3 regions of the Pseudomonas sp. I2 genome follow, and region 2 is predicted to be linked to each of the others. Evidence: predicted binding sites of a transcription regulator. Region 2 holds the regulator's gene; each other region holds the start of a gene.
What was found. The regulator FliA, encoded in region 2, starts transcription of late flagellar genes. The targets are predictions, from matches to a motif close to CTAAAGTTTNNNNNNNNNNNGCCGNTAA.

Region 1 (5,387 bases), on a different contig from region 2:
CATGCAGCGCCTGCAACAGGCGCTGGACGGGCATATCAGCGTCTTCGTCGGCCAGTCCGGGGTGGGCAAGTCATCGCTGGTCAACAGCCTGCTGCCGCAGGCGCAGACCCGCGTGGGCGATCTCTCCGAGTGGTCCGGCCAGGGCACCCACACCACGACCACTGCCCGCCTCTATCACTTCCCCAATGGCGGCGACCTGATCGACTCGCCCGGCATCCGCGAGTTCGGCCTGGGCCATGTCAGCCGCGACGACATCGAGGCAGGCTTCATCGAGTTCCGCGACCTGCTCGGCCATTGCCGCTTCCGCGACTGCAAGCACGACCGCGAGCCTGGCTGCGCCCTGCTCCAGGCGCTGGAGGAAGGGCGCATCAAGCCGCAGCGGATGAGCAGCTACCGCTCGATCATTGCCAGCTTGGCGCAGGACAGCTACTGAGCCCGGGCATCGGCGTTGGCCTTTTCGCGGGCAAGCCCGCTCCCACAAGGGCCGAGTCGATCATGAATGAGGCGGGTTGCAGCCCCGTGTGGGAACGGGCTTGCCCGCAAAAGGGCCAGCACTGACAGCAGGAATTATTCCTGGGCGTCATCCATCTTCAGCACGCCATCCTCGAAGATATTCAGCTTCTGACGTAGCTCGCGTGGCTGCATCGGAGCCTGGGCGGCATCGCCCTGGCCCGGCGCCGGCGAAGCCGAGGCACCCGGTGCGCCATCGGCGGGCATCTCCGGCGCTTGCTGTGTGCCCTGCTCGCCTTCGATGGTGCGCTGGGCCTTCTTGGTCAGGACGATGATGTCGATACGCCGGTTGACCGGGTTGAACGGATCCTTGCGGTCGAACAGCGACGACGAGGCATAGCCGACCACCCGCGCCACCTGCGCATCTGGATAGCCACCGGCGACCAGCGCCCGGCGCGCGGCGTTGGCACGGCTGGCCGACAGCTCCCAGTTGCCGAACTCGCCAGTGCCGGCATAGGGCTTGGCATCGGTATGGCCGCTGATGCTGATCTTGTTCGGCACCGCCTTGATGGTGTCGGCCATGGCCAGCAGGATGTCCTCGAAGTACGGCTGCAGGCGCGCACTGCCCAGGTCGAACATCGGCCGGTTCTCGGCGTCCATGATTTGGATGCGCAGGCCATCCTGGGTGATCTCGAACAGGATCTGGTCCTTGAACTTCTGCAGCTGGGGATTTTCCTCGACCTTGTTCTGCAGTTCCTGCAACAGCAACTGGAGGCGTTCCTGCTCGACCTGCTCGGCCAGGCTCTCGACCCGGTCCTTGTCCAGCTGGATGCTGGTGTCGGGCATAGGCTCGGACTCCGCCTCCGGGTTGATGGTCTTCTCCGGCGCCAGTTTCGGCGAGCCGCCCAGGTCGATGATGTAGGGGGTACCGCTCTCGGAAAAGCCAATCGGGTCCTTGAAGTAGCCGGCGATGGCGATCTTCTGCTCGGGCGTGGCCGTGGACAGCAACCAGAGCACCAGGAAGAATGCCATCATCGCCGTGGCGAAGTCAGCGAAGGCGATCTTCCAGGAACCACCGTGGTGGCCGTCGCCAAAGCGCTTGACGCGCTTGACGATGATGGGTTGATTGTTCTCCATGGCTTAGCGACCGCGGACCGCTTGTTCCAGTTCGGCGAAGCTCGGACGGTGCGCCGGGTACAACACCTTGCGGCCGAACTCCACGGCCAACGACGGCGGCATGCCGGAAGCCGAGGCCACCAGCGAGGCCTTGATCGCCTCGTAGACGTTCAGTTCTTCCTTGGCGTCGTGGCGCAAGGCGTTGGACAGCGGGCCGAAGAAGCCATAGGCGGCGAGAATACCGAAGAAGGTACCCACCAGCGCCGCGCCCACATGCAGGCCGATGGACGTCTGGTCGCCATCGCCCAGGGACGCCATGGTCACCACGATGCCCAGGACCGCCGCGACGATACCGAAGCCCGGCATGCCGTCGGCAACACTGTTCACCGCGTGCGCAGGGTGGTCCAGCTCTTCCTTCAGGCTCATCAGTTCCATGTCGAACAGGCCCTCGAGCTCGTGCGGCGCCATGTTGCCGGTGGACATGATGCGCAGGTAGTCGCAGACGAACGCGGTCATGCGCTCGTCGCCCAGCACCGTCGGGTACTTGGCGAAGATAGGGCTGGCGGCCGGGTCTTCGATGTCACCCTCGATGGCCATCATACCTTCGCGGCGGCTCTTGTTGAGGATCTCGTAGATCAGGCCCAGCACCTCCAGGTAGAAAGTGTGGGTGAAGCGGGTGCCGAACATCTTCAGCGACTTCTTCATCACATGCAGGGTCATGTGGCCAGGGTTGGCCTGAAGAAACGCACCGAAGGCGGCACCACCGATGATCAGCACTTCGAACGGCTGGATCAGTGCCGCGATCTTGCCGTGGGAAAGCACGTATCCGCCGAGCACGCTCGCGATTACGACGATGATGCCGATAATTTTAGCCATAGGTTCAAAGCACTTGCAGTCAGGGTCAGGGGCGGGCGCATTGGAACGCTCTTCTACTTATCGGCAGAACTGCGCCAGACTATAGCCACTAAACGTGAAAAGCCAGTTCGGACTGATATCAAAATGCCAATCGAAACCAAGGTGCCAAATCAGGCTCCGCGCACGCTCCAGGCCTGGGTAAAGCTGCTCGATGGCATCCGCCTGCCGGTGCCGAAGCAGAGCCATGACCAGGTGTTGTCGGCCATCAACGACAGCCGCCGCTCCCTGCGCGATATCGCCGAACTGATGCAGGACAGCCCGGCCCTGGTGCTGTCGGTCATGCGCGAGGCCAACCATCCGGCCAATGCCAGCCTGGCCGAGCCCGCCGAAAGCCTCGAGATCGCCCTCAACCGCCTGGGCCTGGCGCGCAGCGCCGAGTTGCTGGCGCGCCTGCCCGCCGTGCCGGGCGAGGAGATCCCACCGGTGTTGCGCCAGTTCCTGCTGATCAGCCAGCACGCCACCCAGCAGGCCAACGGCTTGTTCGCCAGCCGCCTGGCACGGCTGTGGCAAGAGATCCACTGGGGCAGCCTGCTGTTTCTCTCCCCGCTCTGGCCCCTGGCGCTGGCCTATCCCAGGCTGCTCGACGCCTGGGAGCTGCGGGTCATCCACAAGGACGAGGAGGCCGCCGAGGTCGAGCACGAGTTGTTCGGCGTGCGCATCATGCAACTGTGCCAGGCCATGGCCGAGCACTGGCGCCTACCCGAATGGGTGACCCAGGGCTACCGCCTGCTGATGGACGAACGCGAACGACTGGCCCAGGTGCTGAACATCGCCCGTGACCAGGACCGCCTCAGCCAGCAACAGCGCCTGGACGACGAGCCCGGGCTGCGGCGTTGGTTCAACCAGCCGGCCAACACCGTGCTGCTGGCCAACGGCCTGGCCCTGGCGGCCCAGGTCGGCTGGGACCACCCACACCTGCTGCGCTGGCAGTTGCTGACCGCCCTGTACCTGCAGACGTCCCTGGACGACGTGCAGCAGCAAGTCCACCAGCAGGCTGCGGCCAGTGCCCGCCAGCATGCCCGGCACGCGCTATTCCATCCCGCCGAGGCACTGATCTGGCCATGGCAGCAGCGCCGCCCACACCCGGACATGCTCGCCCCGCCGCCACCACCCAGCCAGGACCTGGAGCGCTGGCGCAGGCTGTGCGGCGAACTGCTGGTGACCCCCAGCCCGTTCAGCAACGCCATTCACCTCGCCACCCAAGGCAGCGACGCCCTGCTGGCCTGCGGCATGCAACGGGTCATGCTGTTGATGCTCGACAAGCCCAACGAGTGCCTGCGCGTGCAACAGGCCGCCGGCCATCCCAAGGAGGCCTCTGCCCTGGTGCTGCCGCTGGCCCAGAGCAAACTGTTGCAACGCCTGATGAGCCAGGCGGCGCAGTTACGTCTGACGCCGGAGAACCACGCCCAGTTCTGCGCGCTGATGCCAGCGCCGCTGCGCACCTTCTGGCGCAGCGAGCACCTGCTGCTGCGTTCGCTGGCGGTCGATGGCCAGCCGCTGATGCTGGTGATCGCCGACCAGGGTGGCAAACCGCTGGCCGATATCGGCGTGCAGGCGTTCGGCAAGACCGCGCAATGCCTGGAGCGCGCCCTGGCCACCTTTGCCAACCGCAACGCCTGAGCCTTGCGCTACAATCGCCCCCTCTATTCCACCCTGGAGACCGTGGATGACTGACTTTTCCGGCTTGCCTCTGGTGATCGAACCGGCCGACCTGCTGCCACGCCTGGCTTCGCCACAGCTGATCCTGGTCGACTTGACCTGCGCCAACCGCTATGGCAGCGGGCATATCCCTGGCGCCCGCTTCGTCGATCCCAAGCGCACCCAGCTGGGCCAGCCGCCAGCCCCCGGCCTGCTGCCGGCGCGCGCCGACCTGGAGAAGCTGTTCGGCGAGCTCGGCCACCGCGACGACGCGGTCTATGTGGTCTACGACGACGAAGGCGGCGGCTGGGCCGGGCGCTTCATCTGGATGCTCGATGTCATCGGCCACAAGGCCTACCACTACCTCAATGGCGGTATCCAGGCGTGGCCGGCGGACAAGCTCTCCACCGAGGTGCCACCCAGCGCCGGCGGCCCGGTCCACCTGCAACTGCACCCGGAACCCACGGCCACCCGCGAATACCTGCAAAGCCGCCTGGGCGCGACCGACCTGGCCATCTGGGACGCCCGCAGCCCCGGCGAGTACCGCGGCGAGAAGGTCCTGGCGGCCAAGGGTGGACACATCCCCGGCGCGGTCAACTTCGAGTGGACCGCCGGCATGGACCTCAACGACCACCTGCGCATCCGCCAGGACATGGCCGACATCCTCCAGCAGCTTGGCATCACTCCCGACAAGGAAGTGATCACCCACTGCCAGACCCACCACCGTTCCGGCTTCACCTACCTGGTGGCCAAGGCCCTGGGCTACCCACGGGTCAAGGCCTACGCCGGCTCCTGGGGCGAATGGGGCAACCACCCGGATACGCCTGTAGAAGTCTGAAACTCCAAGGAAACCCAATGAAATCCCGCTTGTTCATCCTCAGCCAGTACCTGCTGGCGCACCATCTGCTGTCGCGCCTGGCCGGCTGCATCGCCGAATGCCGCGCACGCTGGTTCAAGAACGCCTTCACCGCCTGGTTCGCCAAGCGCTACCAGGTGAACATGTCCGAGGCGCTGGTCGAGGACCTGACGGCCTACGAGCACTTCAACGCCTTCTTCACCCGCGCCCTCAAGCCAGGCGCGCGGCCGCTGGACGAGACCCCGGGCGCCATCCTCTGCCCGGCCGACGGCGCGGTCAGCCAGCTCGGCCCGATCGAGCACGGCCGCCTCTTCCAGGCCAAGGGCCACAGCTTCAGCGCCCTGGAGCTGCTCGGTGGCGACCCGGCCCTGGCCGCACCGTTCATGGGCGGCGAGTTCGCCACCATCTACCT
Region 2 (5,387 bases):
GCCTGCCGCCGCGCAGGCTCCGGCTGCCGTCGACCCGCGTCTGTTCGATGCCATGCGCTCGGAGCTGTCGGGGCTGCGCGAGCTGCTCGAAGTGCAGCTCGGCTCCCTGGCCTGGAGCCAGTTGCAGGGCAGCAAGCCGCAGCAGGCCAACCTCTGGCGCCGCCTGCAGCGCATCGGCCTGTCCGGCCCGATCGCCCGCGAACTGCTCGACCTGACCGCCGAGATCGGCGAACCACGGCATGCCTGGCGCATGGTCCTGGCGCACCTGGCGCGGATGATCGAGGTTCCAGAGGTGGAGCCGATCGAGGAGGGCGGGGTGATCGCCATGGTCGGCCCGGCCGGCATGGGCAAGACCACCACCCTGGCCAAGCTGGCGGCGCGCTACGTGCTCAAGTACGGCGCGCATAACCTGGCGCTGGTGAGCATGGACAGCTTCCGTATCGGTGCCCAGGAGCAGCTCAAGACACTGGGGCGCATCCTCAACGTACCGGTGACCTACGTCGATCCGGGCCAGTCCTTGGCCCAGGCGCTGGAGCCGTTGCTGCGCAAGCGCGTGGTGCTGATCGATACCGCTGGCCTGCAAGCCAGCGACCCGGCCCTGCGCATGCAACTGGAAACCCTTGCCGGGCGCGGCATTGCCGCCAAGAATTACCTGGTGCTGGCAACCACCAGCCAGAAGCAGGTGCTGACCGCCGCCTACCACAGCTACAAGCGCTGTGGCCTGGCCGGATGTATCCTGACCAAGCTCGATGAAACGGCCAGCCTCGGTGAAGTGCTGAGCCTGGCCATCAGTCATGAATTGCCGGTGGCCTATCTTACCGATGGGCCGCGCATTCCCGACGACCTGCACCTGCCGCGCAAGCACCAGTTGGTCAGCCGCGCAGTCAGTGTGCAAATGCAGGACGAGCCCAGCGAAGAGGCGATGGCCGACATGTTCGCTGATCTCTATCACAACCCTGGCAAGCGCGCGGGTTGATGAATGTGCAGCGCAAAGTACCTACATCAGGGGGTCGAGTTCAGCCCCTCATGTGGCCTGGGTCCAAGCGAGACAAGGTAAAGAACGAACATGGGTAGCATGCATCCCGTACAGGTGATCGCCGTAACCGGTGGCAAAGGTGGCGTCGGCAAGACTAACGTTTCAGTGAACCTGTCCCTGGCACTGGCCGAGCTGGGCCGGCGGGTCATGCTGCTGGACGCCGACCTGGGCCTGGCGAACGTCGACGTCCTGCTGGGCCTCACGCCCAAGCACACCCTGGCCGATGTCATCGAAGGCCGCTGCGAACTGCGCGACGTGCTGTTGCAGGGGCCCGGTGGCGTGCGCATCGTCCCGGCCGCCTCTGGCACCCAGAGCATGGTGCACCTGGCGCCTGCCCAGCATGCCGGCCTGATCCAGGCGTTCAGCGAGATCGGCGACAACCTCGACGTGCTGGTGATCGACACCGCCGCCGGCATCGGCGACTCGGTGGTCAGCTTCGTCCGCGCGGCCCAGGAAGTGCTGCTGGTGGTGTGCGACGAGCCGACCTCGATCACCGACGCCTACGCCCTGATCAAGCTGCTCAACCGCGACTACGGCATGAACCGTTTTCGCGTGCTGGCCAACATGGCGCAGAGCCCGCAGGAGGGCCGCAACCTGTTCGCCAAGTTGACCAAGGTCACCGATCGTTTCCTCGATGTCGCGCTGCAGTATGTCGGCGCCGTGCCCTACGACGAATGCGTGCGCAAGGCGGTGCAGAAGCAGCGGGCGGTCTACGAGGCTTTCCCGCGGTCCAAGTGTGCGCTGGCGTTCAAGGCCATCGCGCAGAAGGTCGACAGCTGGCCGTTGCCGGCCAACCCGCGCGGGCACCTGGAGTTTTTCGTCGAGCGCCTGGTGCAGCCCACCAGCGCAGGGCCGGTGCTATGAACGCGAGCGGTTTCAAGATGTACAGCAAGGCGTCGCGCGATGCCCAGTACGAACTGGTCGAACGCTACGCCCCGCTGGTCAAGCGCATCGCCTATCACCTGCTGGCGCGCCTGCCGGCCAGCGTGCAGGTCGAGGACCTGATCCAGTCCGGCATGATCGGCCTGCTGGAAGTGGCCAACAAGTACGATGCCAGCAAGGGCGCCAGCTTCGAGACCTACGCCGGTATCCGCATCCGTGGCGCCATGCTCGACGAGGTCCGCAAGGGCGACTGGGCGCCGCGCTCGGTGCACCGCAACACCCGTATGGTCAGTGACGCGATACGTGCCGTCGAGGCGCGTACCGGCCGTGACGCTAAAGATCATGAAGTTGCTGCCGAACTCCAATTGAGTCTCGATGATTACTACGGGATCCTGAACGATACCTTGGGCAGCCGCCTGTTCAGCTTCGACGACCTGTTGCAGGACGGCGAGCACGAGGGGCTGCACGAGGATGGCGCCAGTGGCCAGCAGGAGCCCTCGCGCGACCTGGAGGACGAGCGCTTCCAGGCCGCGCTGGCCGATGCGATCGCCAACCTGCCGGAGCGTGAGCGCCTGGTGCTGGCGCTGTACTACGACGAAGAGCTGAACCTCAAGGAGATCGGTGAGGTACTGGGGGTCAGCGAGTCGCGTGTCAGCCAGTTGCACAGCCAGTGCGCGGCGCGCCTGCGCAGCCGCCTGGGGGAATGGCGGGCGCGCTGAAGCCAGGTTCGCCGCAGTCGTTGTAAATGATGCCCAATTGATTGAATGCGTGCTCGGGGCCGAGCGCGTCTAGGACTGCTTGGAGGTCTAATTGAACAAAGACATGAAAATCCTCATCGTTGACGACTTTTCGACGATGCGGCGGATCATCAAGAACCTGTTGCGTGACCTGGGCTTCACCAACACCGACGAGGCCGACGACGGCACCACGGCGCTGCCGATGCTGGAAAACGGCCATTACGATTTCCTGGTGACCGACTGGAACATGCCCGGCATGTCCGGCATCGACCTGCTGCGCAAGGTCCGCGCCCATGACCGCCTCAAACACATGCCGGTGCTGATGGTGACTGCCGAGGCCAAGCGCGACCAGATCATCGAAGCGGCCCAGGCCGGGGTCAACGGCTATGTGGTCAAGCCTTTTACCGCCCAGGTGCTCAAGGAGAAGATCGAGAAGATCTTCGAACGCGTCAACGGTTGAGTCACGTCAGGGGGCGCCATGGAGCAGAAAAACACGTCGCTGGGTGAGTTCGAATCGACCCTGAAGAAACATGCCCAGGAACTGGTCGAGAGCCTTGAGCACGGCCGGTTCGGCGAGGCGGTGCAGTTGATCCACCAACTGAACCAGACCCGCGACCGCGGCCTGTACCAGGAAGTCGGCAAGCTCACCCGCGAGTTGCACAGCGCGATCGTCAGTTTCCAGATCGACCCGCGCATGCCGCAGGCCGAGGAAATGTCGCAGATCACCGACGCCACCGAGCGCCTGGCCTATGTGGTCAAGCTCACCGAGGGCGCCGCCAACCGCACCATGGACCTGGTGGAAGCGGGCACCCCGGTGCTCAACGACCTGGCCGCCGAAGCCCAGAACCTGAGTGCCGACTGGCAGCGCTTCATGCGCCGCGAGGTCGCCGCGCCGGAGTTTCGCGAGCTGGTCAAGCGCGTCGACAGTTTCCTGACGCACAGCGTCGAGGGTAACCGCAAGGTCGCAGGCCATCTCAACGACATTCTCCTGGCCCAGGACTATCAAGACCTGACCGGCCAGGTGATCAAGCGCGTGACCGCGTTGGTCACCGAAGTCGAAAGCAATCTGCTCAAGCTCGTGCTGATGGCAAGCCAGGTCGACCGTTTTGCCGGTATCGAACATGACCACCAGCAGCTGCGCGCTGAAAAAGATCAAGAAAAACATCCGGCCCGGGGTGAAGGTCCGCAGATTCATGCCGATAAGCGTGAAGACGTCGTGTCCGGTCAGGACGATGTCGACGATCTGCTGTCCAGCCTGGGTTTTTAGGGAGCACGTTCAATGAGCTTCGGCGCCGATGAAGAAATCCTCCAGGATTTCCTGGTAGAAGCCGGCGAAATTCTCGAGCAACTGTCCGAGCAACTGGTCGAGCTGGAAAGCCGGCCCGACGACGCGGACCTGCTCAATGCGATCTTTCGCGGTTTTCACACTGTTAAAGGGGGCGCCGGCTTCCTCCAGCTCAACGAGCTGGTGGAGTGCTGCCATATCGCCGAGAACGTGTTCGACGTCTTGCGCAAAGGGGAGCGCCGGGTCGACGCAGAGCTGATGGACGTGGTCCTCGAGGCGCTGGACACGGTCAATGGCATGTTCGGCCAGGTGCGCGAGCGCAGCGACGTCACCCCGGCCACGCCCGAGCTGCTGGCGGCCCTGTCGCGCCTGGCAGAGCCTGCCGCAGCCGAGGCCGAGGCGCCGGCCCCTGAGCAGGCGCCGGCAGCGGTCGCCGAAGCGCCGGCTGCCGAGGCGGACATCACCGATAGCGAATTCGAACAACTGCTCGACTCCCTCGACGCGGTCAAGGCCCAGGCCGAGGCTGCCGAGCAGAGGCAGGGCGAGGCGGTCGGCGGCGAAGGCGACGAGATCACCGATGCCGAGTTCGAGTCGCTGCTGGACCAGTTGCACGGCAAGGGGCAGTTCTCCCCGGAAGCCGTCGCCACTGCGCCGCAGGACTCTGCCGCGGCACCGGCGGGCGACGAGATCACCGACGCCGAGTTCGAGGCGTTGCTCGACCAGTTGCACGGCAAGGGCACCTTCGCCGCCGATGCGCTGCCTGGCGCCGCTGCGCCCGTGGCCAGCGCTGCCCCGGCGGCGGGCGACGGCGAGCACATTTCCGAGCACGAATTCGAAGCGTTGCTCGACCAGTTGCATGGCAAGGGCAAATTCTCCAGCGACGCAGTGGCTGGCGAGGCACCTGCCGCCGTGGCGGCTGCGCCGGCGACCAGTGCGCCCAAGGCCGAAAGCAAGCCCGCTGCCAAGCCGGCACCGGCCGTCAAGCCTGCCGCCGTCAAGCCTGCCGCCGCCGCGCCTGCTGCCAACAAGCCTGCGGCCCCGGCCCGTGCCCCGGCGCCGGCTGCCGACAAGCACGCGGTCAGCGAGGCGGAAACCACCGTGCGGGTCGATACCGCCCGCCTGGACGAGATCATGAACATGGTCGGCGAGCTGGTGCTGGTGCGTAACCGCCTGGTCCGCTTGGGCCTGAACAGCGGTGACGAGGCCATGTCCAAGGCCGTGTCCAACCTCGACGTGGTCACCGCCGACCTGCAGACCGCGGTCATGAAGACCCGCATGCAGCCGATCAAGAAGGTCTTCGGCCGCTTCCCGCGCCTGGTTCGCGACCTGGCCCGCCAGCTCAAGAAGGAGATCAACCTGGAGCTGGTCGGCGAAGAGACCGACCTGGACAAGAACCTCGTCGAAGCCCTGGCCGACCCGCTGGTGCACCTGGTGCGCAACGCCGTCG
Region 3 (5,387 bases), on a different contig from region 2:
ACGGTGAAGTTGTACATCGGCGCACCGATCACCACGGCGTCGGCGGCGAGGAATTCGTCCAGGGTTTCCTGGCTCAGCTTGGCCTCGAAGGCCTGGGCGGCGTCGCGCATGTCCTCGGGGGTGCCGGCGGCGACCAGGGTGGCGGCGGAGAAGTGGGCGATGGCGTCGGCGGCCAAATCGCGATAGACCACCTCGATGCTCGGGTCGGCGGCTTTCCAGGCCTCGACCACTTCGCGGCTGAGCTGGCGGGAGGCGGAATTGTCGCCCAGGATGCTCGAATCGATATGCAACAGTTTCATGGGACTCTCCTGTGAATGAAGACCGCGGCGGTGGGCGATCACGATGGAGAGAATCCTATAGGCCCATCGAATGGCTGATAAGCCTGCAAAAATGCATTAGTTTGTCCTATGTATGGAACGATGAGATACGCCAATGCAAGACTTCAATGACCTGTTCTACTTCGCCAAGGTGGTCGAGGCCGGTGGTTTCGCCGCCGCCGGCCGCCAGTTAGGCATCCCCAAGTCGCGCCTGTCGCGGCGTATCGCCGAGCTGGAAGAGCGCCTGGGCACCCGACTGCTGCAGCGCACCACCCGGCAACTGAAGCTGACCGTCGTGGGCGAGCGCTACCTGCACCATTGCCAGGCGATGCTGCTGGAGGCAGAGGCCGCCGACGAAGTGGTGGCGAGCATGAGCAGCGAGCCGCGCGGGCGCCTGCGGGTGTCGTGCCCGGTGGCCCTGGCCCATGCCTTGCTGCCAGAGGTCATCAGCCGCTTCCTCGCACAGTACCCGCTGGTACAGCTGGACATGGTCTTGCTCAACCGCCGGGTCGACCTGATTTCCGAGGGCATCGACGTGGCCCTGCGGGTGCGGGACCTGGGCGACGAAGAACCGGCCCTGGTCACGCGCCGGCTGCGCCAGGCACAGATGCAGTTGGTGGCCGCCCCGGGCTTCGCCGACCACCTGCAAGACCCGTCGGAGCTGGCCAGCCTGCCGGTGCTGGGGGCGACCGAGGCCGATCGGCTGGTGCATTTTCGCCTGATCGGGCCAAATGACCAGCAACAGGAAGTGGCGCTGGAGCCACGCCTGGCCATCGACGACTTCGTCGTGCGCAAGGCGGCCGTGCGCGCCGGGCTGGGCTTCACGGCCCTGCCGAGCATGTTCTGCGAAGAGGAACTGGAGCGTGGCGAACTGGTACGCCTGCTGCCTGACTGGTCGCTGCCAGGCGGGTGGCTGCAGGCGGTCTACCCTCACCGGCGTGGGCTGCTGCCGGCGATGCGCGTGTGGATCGACCACCTGGCGGCGTCGTTCGAGGGTTGTGGAGAGCGCTATGTCTAGGAAGATGACACCGGACGAAGTGGCGGCCTTCTGCCTGGGGCTGCCCGGGGCACGGGAAGACTACAAGTGGGGCGGTATCCGGGTGTTCTCGGTGGCAGGCAACAAGATGTTCGCGGTGCTCGACCTGGCGGGAGCGGGGTTGTCGTTCAAGGTGGCCGACGACCTGTTCCTCGGCTACTGCGACCGCCCTGGCATCCGCCCGGCGCCCTACCTGGCACGGGCACGCTGGATCAGCATGGCACCGCCCTACCCCATGGGGCGCGAAGAGCTGAGCGAGCTGTTGCAGCGCTCGCACCAGTTGGTGGTGAGGCGGCTGCCCAGGCGGTTGCAGGTGGGATTGCTGTGATCGAGTGAGGGGACTTGCGGGCTGCGTTGCAGCCCATCGCCAGCAAGCCCCCACAGGTCCCTGCAAACCGCATCATGTGTGCTCGACTCACCCCGGTGAAGCAGTGCTGCTCGCAAATCCGAGCCCTGTGCCACTGTGGCGCCAAGCCGATCACGCATGGGTGGCTTGCAGGGCCCGTGTGGGAGCGGGCTTGCCCGCGAACAAGGGCGCAGCCCTTGCCATACACCGATGCTGTCAGAGCCGGCCCATTCGCCGGCAAGCCGGCTCCCACACGGGCCAGCGGTGTTCCCGAATCTGCGCCATGCACAGAAATCCGTGGGGGCTTGTCGGCGATGGGGACGACGCCAGCTCAACCACTAACGCCCATGAACCCCAGCCAGCGCCCGCCCAGCACCAGATAGTCGATCCAGAACACCTGGTGCAAGCCAACGATGCCCCAGAAGGTCAACTGATACGACAGCTTGCGCGTCTTGTGGCGGAACAGTTGCTGGGCCAGCAGAGCCCCCGGCCAGCCGCCGCACAGCTCACTGGCATGCAACACCTTCTCCGGCGTACGCCAGGCCTGGGTACGGGCCTGGTGCTTGTCCTGCCAGTAGAGCAGCAGGCTGACCAGGCTCACCGCTGGATAGAGCGCCAGCGGCAACCAGGACTGCCCACTCCAGGCCATCTGCGCCGCGCCCAGCCCCGGCAGCAGGCACAATCCGGCCAACGCCAGCAGCTTCAGGCGCAGGTTGCGCACGCCCGCTGCCTCGCGGCCGGCGCCCCGCCGTGCCGCACTCTGCACCCGCGCCATGTCAGCCCTGCGCCGTGGCCCAGTCGACCCAGCCGAACTGCCAGGTCGCCAGGATCAGCAGGCCGAAGACGATACGGTACCAGGCGAACACCGCATAGCTGTGGTTGGCGATGAACTTGAGCAGGCCACGCACGGCGATCATGGCGAAGATGAACGAGACCACGAAGCCGATGGCGAACACCGGCAGGTCGTCCGGCTGGAACAGCTCGCGGTACTTGTAGCCCGAATACACCGCAGCACCCACCATGGTCGGCATCGCCAGGAAGAACGAGAACTCGGTGGCGGCCTTGCGCGACAGGCCGAACAGCAGCCCGCCGATGATCGTCGAGCCCGAGCGCGAGGTCCCCGGGATCATGGCCAGGCACTGGACGAAGCCGATCTTCAAGGCGTGGCTCCAACGCATGTCGTCGACATGGTCGACCTCGATGCGATGCTCGCGTCGCTCGGCCCAGAGCATGATCACCCCGCCCAGCACCAGGGCCGCGGCCACGGTGATCGGGTTGAACAGGTAGGCGTGAATCAGGTCGGCGAACAGCACCCCCAGCACCACCGCCGGCAGGAAGGCCAGCAGCAGGTTGCTGGTGAAACGGCGCGCCGTGGGCTGGCTCGACAGGCCAAGCACCACGTCGAAGATCTTGCGGCGAAACTCCCACACCACCGCCAGGATCGCTCCCAGCTGGATGATGATGTTGAAGGCCATGGCGCGCTCGCCACCGAAGCCGATCAGGTCGGCCACGATGATCTGGTGGCCGGTACTGGAGATCGGCAGAAACTCCGTCAATCCCTCGACGATCCCCAAGATGATTGCCTGGAAGGCATTCCAAAAATCCATCGTTCCCCCAATGGGGCGCTGCGGCGTGCAGGCCCCTTGTTCTTGATTTGCTTATGAATTGCCGCGCACGGCCCGGCTGTATTACAGCGACAGTCGATCGCCAAGCCAGTGGAAAAGTTCGGCGAGCCTAAAGGTTTCATCTTGCGCGGCCGAGATCCTATCAGAGCGGCCTGCCAATGGCTTGTGCCGCATGCAACACGGATCGCCGCGCCAGGCACTTAGCCCTTGGTCGAGTGTGTGGCCGCCGCGAAAGCGTGCTTGGATGCGCCTGATAACAAGAACGAATACGGGAGTGAGCACTCATGAAGACCCTGAGGTCGATGTCGATCAGCCGGCGTCTGTCGTTGATCCTGGTGGTGGCGGTGGCCATGCTGGTGATCCTCGGCCTGCTGATGTTGCGCCAGTTGCACGGCAGCCTGTACCAGGCCAAGGCCGAGAAGACCCGCCACGTGGTGCAGACCGCCGCCGGCGTGCTGGCCTACTACCAGGGCCTGGAAGCGGCCGGCACGCTGGGCCGCGAGGCCGCCCAGCAACAGGCGTTGCAGGTGATACGCGGCCTGCGCTACGACAAGGACGACTATTTCTGGATCAATGACCTGGGGCCGAGGATGGTCATGCATCCCGTCAACCCCAAGCTCGACGGCCAGGACCTTTCCGCCGTCCGCGACCCCGACGGCTTTGCCGTGTTCAACGAGATGGTCGCCCTGGCCCGCAGCCAGGGCGCAGGCCCGGTCGACTACCGCTGGCCCAAGCCCGGCGCCAGCGAGGCCGTGGCCAAGACCTCCTACATCCAACTGTTCGAGCCTTGGGGCTGGATCATCGGCTCGGGCGTGTACATCGATGACGTGCAGGCCGAATTCGCCCGCCAGGTGCGCGATGCGTCCCTGGTGGGCCTGGGGATCGCCCTGCTGATGGCCCTGCTGGTCGTGCTCATCGCCCGCAGCATCGCCCGCCCGTTGCAGGAGGCGGTGCACGCCATGGGCAACATCGCCAGCGGCGAGAGCGACCTGACCCGGCGCCTGGACACCCATGGCCGCGACGAGATCACCCACCTGGGCGAGCACTTCAATCGCTTCAACGGCAAGCTGCAGGGCGTGGTCGGCCAACTGCAGGGGGCCGCCCATGCCCTGGCCCAGTCCGCCAGCCACGTCGGCGACAACGCAGGCTCCGCCCAGGAGCGCAGCGCCCAGCAGTCGCTGCAGATGGACCAGGTCGCCACCGCTGTCAACGAAGTCACCTACGCCGTGCAGGACGTGGCCAAGACCGCCGAACAGGCCGCCAGCGAGATGCGCGCCGCGCAGCAGCAGGTCGGCCACGGCCAGCAGGCGATCCACGGCAGCCTGCAGCAGATCGACCGGCTTTCGACCACGATCGACCAGGCAGTCCAGGTGATCCGTGAACTGGCCGGGCACAGCACCCGGATCGGCGGCGTGCTGGAAGTGATCCGCTCGATCGCCGAACAGACCAACCTGCTCGCCCTCAATGCCGCCATCGAGGCGGCTCGCGCCGGCGAGCAGGGCCGTGGCTTCGCCGTGGTCGCCGACGAGGTGCGCCTGCTGGCCCAGCGCACCGCGCAGTCGACCGCCGAGATCCAGACCATGATCGAGCACCTGCAAGGCCAGTCGGAAGCGGCGGTCAGGGCCATCGACACCAGCGCCGAGGCCTCGCGCCAGACCGTCGAGCAGGCCCGCGAAGCCGGCAGCAGCCTGGACGCGATCAGCCAGGCGCTGCACAACCTGACCGCGCTCAATGCCTCGATCGCCAGCGCGACCTTGCAGCAGTCCCATGTGGTCGAAGAGATCAACCGCAATGTCCTCGATACCGCCGGGTTGTCCCAGCAGACCGCCGAGGCGGCGTTGCAGTCGCGCGATGCCGGGGCGGCCCTGGCGCGGCTGAGCGAGGAGCTGGAGCAGTTGCTGCGCCAGTTTCGGGTCTGAGCCTTGTAGCCTGGGGCCGCTCTGCGGCCCTTCGCGGGCAAGCCCGCTCCCACAGGGTCCTGCGTCAACCGTCACAGGTTCCGAGTGGATCGCGTATGATGCGGCTTGCAGGGCCATGTGGGTGCGGGCTTGCCCGCGAATAGG

Region 1: the regulator FliA is predicted to act here: its motif matches at 2,500-2,527, upstream of motA (flagellar motor stator protein MotA).
Region 3: the regulator FliA is predicted to act here: its motif matches at 3,554-3,581, upstream of WCE05_RS19185 (methyl-accepting chemotaxis protein).

The regions. Positions count from the first base shown of each region.
Region 1 covers NZ_JBCGFQ010000033.1:42,306-47,692, forward strand. Annotated here, with positions in the region: gene rsgA (small ribosomal subunit biogenesis GTPase RsgA) at 1-433, shown strand, start outside; gene motB (flagellar motor protein MotB) at 568-1,587, opposite strand; gene motA (flagellar motor stator protein MotA) at 1,591-2,442, opposite strand; gene WCE05_RS17485 (HDOD domain-containing protein) at 2,566-4,101, shown strand; gene WCE05_RS17490 (rhodanese-like domain-containing protein) at 4,148-4,957, shown strand; gene asd (archaetidylserine decarboxylase) at 4,975-5,387, shown strand, end outside.
Region 2 covers NZ_JBCGFQ010000034.1:21,178-26,564, forward strand. Annotated here, with positions in the region: gene flhF (flagellar biosynthesis protein FlhF) at 1-976, shown strand, start outside; gene fleN (flagellar synthesis regulator FleN) at 1,067-1,900, shown strand; gene fliA (RNA polymerase sigma factor FliA) at 1,897-2,637, shown strand; gene WCE05_RS17685 (chemotaxis response regulator CheY) at 2,741-3,115, shown strand; gene WCE05_RS17690 (protein phosphatase CheZ) at 3,134-3,922, shown strand; gene WCE05_RS17695 (chemotaxis protein CheA) at 3,935-5,387, shown strand, end outside.
Region 3 covers NZ_JBCGFQ010000040.1:6,628-12,014, reverse strand. Annotated here, with positions in the region: gene WCE05_RS19210 (FMN-dependent NADH-azoreductase) at 1-299, opposite strand, end outside; gene WCE05_RS19205 (LysR substrate-binding domain-containing protein) at 433-1,335, shown strand; gene WCE05_RS19200 (MmcQ/YjbR family DNA-binding protein) at 1,340-1,681, shown strand; gene WCE05_RS19195 (DUF1294 domain-containing protein) at 2,031-2,474, opposite strand; gene WCE05_RS19190 (undecaprenyl-diphosphate phosphatase) at 2,476-3,306, opposite strand; gene WCE05_RS19185 (methyl-accepting chemotaxis protein) at 3,609-5,243, shown strand.